Regions from separate parts of the Priestia sp. FSL R5-0597 genome, predicted to be linked through region 1. Evidence: a T-box and tRNA genes for the amino acid it is inferred to sense, from the RefSeq annotation. Region 1 holds a T-box; the other holds one or more tRNA genes.
The links. A T-box is a leader RNA that pairs with one kind of tRNA and senses whether it is charged. The one in region 1 lies ahead of thrS (threonine--tRNA ligase), so its partner is inferred to be a tRNA-Thr.
Positions count from the first base shown of each region.

Region 2: it has a tRNA-Thr gene. The T-box ahead of thrS (threonine--tRNA ligase) is inferred to sense a tRNA for this amino acid. The anticodon was not compared.

Region 1 is NZ_JBBOUZ010000002.1:13,250-17,932, forward strand. It holds gene MKX72_RS26750 (FecCD family ABC transporter permease) at 1-246, opposite strand, end outside; gene MKX72_RS26755 (ABC transporter substrate-binding protein) at 327-1,277, opposite strand; gene thrS (threonine--tRNA ligase) at 1,622-3,547, opposite strand; T-box leader at 3,599-3,827, opposite strand; T-box leader at 3,866-4,093, opposite strand; gene MKX72_RS26765 (MFS transporter) at 4,184-4,683, opposite strand, start outside.
Region 2 is NZ_JBBOUZ010000001.1:3,684,146-3,688,828, reverse strand. It holds gene MKX72_RS19410 (TetR/AcrR family transcriptional regulator) at 1-215, opposite strand, end outside; gene MKX72_RS19405 (DHA2 family efflux MFS transporter permease subunit) at 481-2,004, shown strand; gene MKX72_RS19400 (aromatic ring-hydroxylating dioxygenase subunit alpha) at 2,037-3,089, opposite strand; tRNA gene MKX72_RS19395 (tRNA-Thr) at 3,300-3,372, shown strand; gene MKX72_RS19390 (ABC transporter ATP-binding protein) at 3,638-4,588, shown strand; gene MKX72_RS19385 (ABC transporter permease/substrate-binding protein) at 4,588-4,683, shown strand, end outside.

The DNA.
Region 1 (4,683 bases):
TGCTCCAGCTACAGCAAGACTAGCCCCAATTAGTGCTGCAAGAACGGCTCGCGGTAGTCTCAGAGTTTGAATAATCGTTGTTTGTTTGGAATCGTCTGGGTGCAATAGGGCTCTTATTACATCAGTTATACTAATAGAAGAAGAACCTACAGAAACGTGAATAAATATTCCAGCTATCAATAAAAAAACACCAATAAATCCTGTTATGTATCTACTTGTTCGTTGTTTCTTGATATTCATGTTTATTCACAACACACTTTCTCATATACTTTGCTATACAAATAGAAGCAAGAATAGAAAACTATTCTCACTTCATAGTTACAGCTTTACTTTTGTTGATCATGTAAAAGCTTAACTGTATCCTTTCCAATTGCTTCTGAAGAAACAACACCTCGGAATCTTGTCCATAAGTTACGATCTACTACGAATACCTTATGATTTTTAACAGCTTTTAAGTTCTTCCATAGAGGATTTGATTTCCATTCATCTGTTAATAATTTTCCTTCATTATTAGCTAGAATTAAAATATCTGGATTAATGTCTGACAACTGTTCTAAATTCATTTCAGCGTAAGCCTCTTTACTTTGTACAGCATCTTTAAAACCAAGCTTTTCAAGGAATCCACCGTCATATGAAGCAGAGGTATGAGCTTGGAATGAAGTGTCTCGAACTACAGCTGGTAAGATTGTCTGACCATTTTCCTCTTTTACTTCCTTTTTTAATTTCGCAATGGTTTCCTCATGTTTATTTAATCGCTCTTCTGCTTTTTTATCTTTTCCAGTTGCTTTCGCAATTGTTTTAAAAGCATCTATATTCTCTTCATATGTAGATTCACGACTATTCAACTCAATCGTTGGAGCAATTTGTTCTAAGTCTTTATAAATTGCTTTATGACGTTGAACATCTGCAACAATTAAGTCAGGCTTTAGTGAGCTGATTACTTCCAGGTTTGGTTGTTGACGTGTCCCAACAGAAGTATACTTCATTTTTCCATTTACCAACTGTTCAATCATATCTTTTTTGTTGTCATCAGCTATTCCAACAGGCTTAATACCTAAACCGTGAAGTGCATCAACAAACGACAATTCAAGAACAACAATTCTTTTTGGATTTTTAGGAACCTTAGTAGTGCCTAATTCATGTTTAACAGCTACCTTTTGATTGTTAGAAGATTTTTCATTAGTAGAATCCTGCTTTGCCCCACATCCTGCTAACACTAATAATATAGAAAGGATTGCCATTACACTTACTATTTTCAATTTCTTTCGAGCTTTCATTTTCTCATTTCCTCCTATTAAATCCACTAAAATGATAATGATTATCATTAACGTAATGTTCTAAGCATATCTTTTCGTATTTATATAGTCAATAGATTTCCAGTAATAATTTACTCTCTTTCATAGGTTATGAACCTTTTAAAGTAAAGTTTCATTATCTTAAAATGGATAATACTTTCACAAACTTTGCATTTTAAAACGTTAAGTGAATAAAAGACCTAGTTTCTTCATTAAATAAAAGGTCTACTCATTGTCTTTTCCTACTTTAAAAAGCATTGACGAAAGCTATGCTATGGACATTAAAAGAAGGCTTCTTATTATATGTTAAGGAGCCTTCTTTGTTATTATTTAAGTTTCTTAGAAGTAATTTCATCCTGAAGGTTTTCAATAAAGCTAGTTATGTTGCATGTTTCGGATTTCTCTTCTCCATGCTTTCGTACATTGACGGAGTTGCTCTCCATTTCTTTATCTCCTAGTACTAAGATATAAGGAACCTTAGCCACTTGAGCTTCGCGAATTTTATATCCGAGCTTTTGTTCTCGATTATCTAACTCTACTCGAATGCCCTTTTGCCCTAACGCTTCTTTAACTTGTTGTGCATATTGCTGGTGAGCTTTCAGTGATACCGGAATAACCTTTACCTGTACAGGTGCCAACCATGTTGGGAAGACCCCTCCAAAGTGTTCAATTAAAATCCCAAAGAAACGGTCAAGAGATCCAAAAATAGCACGGTGAATCACAACTGGACACTGTTTTTCGTTCTTTTCATTAATATAATTCAAATCAAACTTCTCAGGCAGTTGGAAGTCTAATTGAATTGTTGCACATTGATGGCTTCTTTTTAAAGCATCCTTAATATGAAAATCGATTTTAGGGCCGTAAAATGCGCCGTCGCCTTCATTTAATTTATAATCAAAGTTCAACTTGTTTAATACGTTTTCTAAAGAGCTCTCAGCAAGTTCCCATAAGCTATCCTCTCCCATGGAGTCTTCTGGTCGAGTTGAAAGTTCAATACTATATTCAAAACCAAATGTCTTGTAGATATAATCCACTAATTCAATGACCGATTTAATTTCACTTTCAATTTGTTCAGGAGTAACAAAGATATGAGCATCGTCCTGACAAAACGTACGTACTCTTAATAATCCATTTAGAGCCCCACTGAATTCGTGACGGTGAACTTGACCGAATTCTCCCATTCGAATGGGTAAATCTCTATAGGAATGGAGCTTATTTTTAAAGATAAGCATATGACCAGGACAGTTCATGGGCTTTAATGCAAATTTAGCGTTATCCACTTCTGAAAAATACATATTATCCTTATAATGATCCCAGTGACCAGACTTTTCCCATAATTGTTGATTCATCATAAAAGGAGTACGTACTTCTTCGTAATTATGCTTTTCTTGAACGGATCGTAGGAATTGCTCCAGCTGATTTTTAACCATTTGTCCTTTAGCTAGATAAAAAGGCATTCCAGGTGCTTCATCAGAAAACATAAATAATTCTAGTTCATTTCCCAATTTTCTATGGTCTCTTTTCGCTGCTTCTTCTAGAAACATCAGATACTCATTTAACTGTTTTTGAGAACGAAAAGCTACGCCATATACACGTTGTAACATTTGGTTGTCGCTGTTACCTCTCCAGTATGCTCCTGATACTTTTGTTAATTTAAACGCCTTAACCATTCCAGTAGAAGGAAGATGTGGGCCTCGACATAAATCGAAAAATTCCCCTTGTTTATAAATCGTAACTGTTTCATTCATAGGAATATCACGTAATAACTCCAGTTTCAACTCGTCGTTTATCTCGCTAAATATTCTTTCAGCTTCACTACGTGTCACTTCAGTACGTTCAATAGGATGATTTTCATTAATAATTTTCTTCATTTCATGTTCGAGTTGTAGTAACTCATTAGAAGCAATCGTTGTAGAAAGATCCATATCGTAATAAAATCCATCTTCAATAACTGGTCCTACCCCTAACTTCACATTCTTATGTACTCTTTTTACTGCCTGAGCAAGTATGTGAGCTGTTGTATGCCTCATAATTTCTAGACCTTCGTCAGAATCTACTGTTAAAATTTCGATTTCTGCATTTTGATTAATGGCTCGATGCAAATCATACAATTCTCCATTTACTTTACCCGCAATAGCTTTCTTCTTTAGGCTAGAACTAATGGATTCTGCAATAGCATGTAATGTAATACCTTTTGAAAATTCTTTCTCATTTCCATCTAAAAAGCGAATTTGAATTAAATCTTTACTCATGATAACCTCTCCTATTTAAATAAAGTCAAAAAAAAACATACTCGTCCCTAAGTAAGGGACGAGTATGTTTTCACACGTGGTACCACCCAAATTCCCATCAATATAAAAATATATTGATGGCTCTGGTGCTGTAACGTCGCAAACGTTATTAATTACTACTAGTTCACTAATAAAGCTCCAAGGTGGTAAATTATTTCTCTTTCTTAAGGGCTCACAGCCAAAGACCCTATTCTCTGCAAAGAAGTATAAAAATAATTCATGTCCTTTTCGTTGCTTATCTATTTATTTTTGAACATAAAAAACCGCACTCATCCCTCTAACAGGGACGAGTGCGGTCGTGGTACCACCCTAATTTTATAAAACACTAAAAGTGTTATATTCTCAAAAAGATAACGGATTTCCCGATTGAGGTTACTCTATCTACATATTTCCCCACAATAGCTCCAAGGTGGTAAATTATTTCTCTTTCTTAAGGGCTCACAGCCAAAGGCCCTATTCTCTGTAAAGAAATATAAAAATAATTCGTGTCCTTTTCAACGCTCAACATGTTCATTTCCAATAAATAGAATTATAATTTATATTATTTGTAAATGTCAATACTTAATTCTAAATATGTAATTAATTAGATATTTTCATTTAAAAAGATGGCTTATTGGTACGGCTATTTTTATCTATATTTTTTGTGTTGTACACTAGTAAATATCCAAAGATACTTATAATACCAAACATAACACCGAACATTGTGAACATTATTTCACTTCTCAAAACTCCTAGTAATGTACCTGACACAAGAGGGCCTATAGACATACCGATATATCTCACAAAGTTAAATACTCCCATAGCACTAGCTCGATTTTGCTCAAATTGATGAGTCAATATAGTTGCATAGGAAGGTGTTAAAATACCAATTCCCATCCCATAAATGAATAGGCTTAGTGACATAAGGGATAAGGAAGCAGTATGTGTGAGTCCAAATCCTATAATACTAAAAGCGATTAAAAAATTAGTAAAGGTAAATACATTTATAAGAGAAATCTTCTTTTGAATGTATTTGAATAATAGGCTTCCGGCTATAAGGCTTAGCGTCATAGGAAGATAAAGCAAGCCAACAAGTTTTAGGTTTAGATGGTAGTGGT
Region 2 (4,683 bases), on a different contig from region 1:
CCAACCAGCAGCTGATTGCGCTCTTGTTCAATTGTTGTATGAAGCCAGGTAAAAACAGCGATTAACAATTCATTTTTTGAAGAAAAATAGTTGTAGAATGTTCCTTTTGAAATGCCGCTATAATCAATGATGTCTTGAATGGATGTAGCTTGAAATCCCTTTTCAACGAAGAGATGGTGTGCATTTTTTACAACTTGCTGTTTTCGATTATTCATTATTATCACCTAAATGTAAAATTAGACTCATGGTCCAACTTTATGATACATGATTTAAAACGTTTACACAAATGTTCTTTTCGGAAAACTGAACGATATCACTACAATATATTGGTATAAAAGGATTATAGGACTAAAAAAGTTGAGAAAATAAAGAACGTGAACGTAAGATTTTTCACTTGCATAAATTGAACTCACAGTATAATATACTCTATGTAGAACACGTGTCTAAAAAAATGAACCTAAAGTATAAGGAGGTACAATAATGAGTCGATCGATAAATCAAATGGAAAAGCCGCCTTATGGCATAATTGCTATTTTGTTAATTGGCGCTTTTATCTCATTATTGAATGAAACGTTATTAAATGTGGCGCTGCCGTCTATTATGAAAGACTTAGATGTGACAACGTCAACTGTCCAGTGGCTTTCTACTGGTTATATGTTAGTGAATGGTATTATGATTCCAACTACCGCTTTTTTAATTCAGCGCTATTCTGTCAGAGGCTTATTTTTAACGGCGATGACTTTATTTACAGCAGGAACAATACTTGCAGGTGCTTCGCCCGTGTTTTCGGTCTTGTTAACCGCTCGTATTATTCAAGCGTCAGGCGCAGCTATTATGATGCCGCTTTTAATGAACGTATTGCTCACAAGTTTTCCATTAGAAAAACGCGGAGCTGCGATGGGGATTTTCGGTTTAGTTATGATTTTTGCTCCGGCAATTGGTCCTACATTATCAGGATGGCTAATTGAACACTATGAGTGGAGAATGCTGTTCCACCTTGTTACGCCAATCGCAGCCATTGTATTAATAGGCGCTTTCTTCCTATTAAAAGACAAAAAAGAAAAAGTGGAAATCAATTTGGATTTTTTATCCCTTTTGCTATCTACAATTGGATTTGGCGGACTTCTATACGGGTTTAGCTCAGCAGGGGATAAAGGCTGGGATTCTGTGGAAGTATACGGTACCATTATCGTAGGAGCTGTGGCTCTGATTTTATTTATTACACGTCAGTTCAAGCTTAAAACACCGATGCTTGAATTCCGCATTTTTAAATATCCAATGTTTGCTTTATCATCAACGATTTCGATGGTGATCACAATGGCATTATTCTCAGCCATGCTGCTAATGCCAATTTATGTTCAAACGGTACGAGGCATCTCTCCGCTTCATTCAGGATTACTAATGCTTCCAGGTGCGCTGCTAATGGGTGTGATGTCACCGATTACCGGAAAATTATTTGATAAATTCGGAGCGCGTGCATTGGCTGTAACGGGTCTAACGATTACAGCCGTTACGACGTATTTCTTCAGTAACTTAGAGCTTGATACGACCTATACAACCCTCATTACGCTTTACACGCTTCGTATGTTCGGAATGTCTATGGTGATGATGCCGGTTATGACAAACGGATTAAATCAGCTTCCGCAGCGTTTTAATCCGCATGGTACTGCGATGAACAATACGCTTCAACAAGTATCGGGAGCTATTGGTTCGGCTCTTTTAGTAACGGTGATGTCAAACCGTACAGCTACTCATGCAAAAGAGCTCGCTCAAGATGCAATGAGCGGAGCAGGAGCAGCTAATGCAACCGCAGCCGGGGCAGCTCAAATGAAAGAACAGATTGGGATGCAGGCAATGGTACAAGGGATTAACGATGCGTTTGCTGTCTCAGTAGTCCTAGTGGTGGTTGCCTTAATTCTTTCATTCTTCATGAAACGCGCAACGCCGGCAAGTGAAGATGAAGTGATAAAGGAAAAAGCAGCACGCGAGCAGTTTGCTAAATAAAAAAATCCCCGCTGAGACAGCGGGGATTTTTTTTAGCTTGTATATCTAAAGCTTAAGCCCATTTTCTTTAATAATTTCCTGTAACCGATGGACGTTTGATCAGCCATAATATGCGCTTCCATCTGCAGGTCTAAAGGCAAGTCTTCAGGTTTTTGGTTTTCAACCATTTCACGGTCTTCGTCAAAGACGCGAAGGTTAAAGTCATACACACCTTCAACGGGAGAATCTTTGTCAAAGTTTCGAGCGATTGGCGCGAATAAACGTGTTTCGCGGGCTGAAATAGGAGAGACTGCATTCATAATCCACAGCTCTGCGCCTTCTGGGAAGTATACTTTTAGCGTAGCTGTAAACGGGGGATAAACATCAAAGACGCGAAGCCATTTAAAATCAGGTGGATTTAAATGCTGCTGTTCTTTGGAATAATTGCTCACGGTGCTCGTATATTCTACATGAAGCCCATAGTCTGTATCGCTTACTTTATATTTAGGCACAAAGGCGTTGTTTCGATCACCAAATGTGTCTGTGTGAACCCAAGCAAAATGAGCTACGTCTAAAAAGCCTTCCATTTGACGACCGGCTGAACCCATGATATCAAAGCTCGGACAAACAATTTGCTGAAAATCAGGGTCCTCCCACGCATCGAAATAAGGCAGGTTATCTTGTTCTCCTGTCAGGGACGTCCACACTAATCCATATCGTTCAATAACTGGATAGACGGCCATACAGAGACGGGGAGAAATGTTGGCGTCAGGGTGAGCTGGAATTGACGTGCATGCGCCGTCCGTTGCGTAGCGGAAGCCGTGGTAAGGACAGACAATTTCATCATCTTCCACCCAGCCCATGCTAAGCGGAGTGCCTCGGTGAACGCATAAATCACGTGCCGCTACAACTTTGTGTGTGGTGCGGTATAAAACTAGATTTACATCTAGTAATTTTACGGACGTTGGTTTTTCTGTTACATCACTGCAGCGTGCGACGGGGTACCAATACTTAGCAAGCGTCGTCCAATCTTCCAGGCTGAACGTGCAGTCTCTTGGGTAGGGAGTTGCCGTTTTTGATTTTGTCATGGTTGGTTGTTGTTCCATCTATTTTCTTCCCTTCTTTTGTAAGCTATTTTACTAAGGGTAATATAAAAAAAGAAAATTCACACAATTTATGTAAGAAGTTCTAACATGAAATATGGAACTTTGTAGAAAGTGCGAATTTCAGAAGACTCAAATTAGAGAATATACCAATAAAAAAAATTTAAAAAGCGCTTCCTAAATAAATTTAAACGTGATATAATTTTCCAAGACGCTGGTGTAGCTCAGTAGGTAGAGCACTTGCATGGTAAGCAAGAGGTCGCAGGTTCGATCCCTGTCGCTAGCATACTCAAAAACCTTCTTTCTTGTTGAAAGAAGGTTTTTTTATTTGGATTGGCTTTAAATTTATTCTCCGAATTATTCTTCCCCGCCTTGTGAAAACTTTAACAGTTTGATAGCCTTATTAGGAGGCTGTTAGAAAACATGTGTATCTTTTCCACTATGTCTTATGAATCATATTTAGAAATATTCTTAAAAGAATGTTTATTGCCTCTAAGTATTGGGTACACGAAACTAGGGGTTAAATTTCAACAGGGAGTGTGAACGATAATTTGATTACGTTTAAGAATGTGTCAAAGCAATATCCAGACGGTACGACCGCCGTGAAAAATATTAATCTAGAAATAAAAGAAGGAGAGTTTTTCGTTTTAATTGGTCCGAGTGGATGTGGGAAAACAACCACCTTAAAAATGATTAACCGTCTTCATGATATTACCGAAGGAGAACTATACATAAAAGATAAGCTCGTATTGGACCACAACATACATGAGCTGCGCTGGAACATTGGTTATGTGCTACAGCAGATTGCTCTTTTTCCTCACATGACCATTGCTGAGAATATAGCCATTGTACCGGAGATGAAGCATTGGAAGAAAAACAAAATCAAAACGCGTATTGATGAACTGCTTACCTTGGTAGGACTAGACCCAAAGCAATATCGAAACCGAAAGCCGTCTGAGCTCTCAGGTGGCCAGCAGCAACGTGTAGGTGTAGCACGTGCCCTCGCAGCTGATCCCCCCGTTATTTTAATGGACGAACCCTTTAGCGCCCTCGATCCGTTAAGCCGCGAACAGCTTCAACAAGATGTTATTAGCTTAAAAGAAAAAATCAAAAAAACATTTGTGTTTGTTACGCATGATATGAGCGAAGCCATGACGCTTGGAGATCGTATCTGCCTGATGAAAGATGGGGAAATCGTTCAAGTTGGCACCCCGGAGGAATTCATTCAAAAGCCTAAAAATGAGTTTGTAAAAACATTTATTGGAAATCAAGGAAATACTTTATTTGAGACATTGGATATGTTTGTCAAAGAAAGTGAACAGCCAGACGTAGAACCTACTGAAGAGCTAGCTTCAACCGCCACTGTTCAGCAGGCAATGGACGCCCTTTACGACCATGAAGCAATAGCTGTGAAAAAAGGGAGCAAACGCATTGGCGTTGTAACGCGCAAAACTCTATTAGCGTTTCTTTCTGATAAAACGAAAGAAGGAGGAACGCTGTAATGAATGCACTAAGCACATTATTAGATCAACGAGGAGATGCCCTGTTTCAAGCTCTTCTTGAACACATTCAAATTTCAGTACTGGCTCTTGTGATC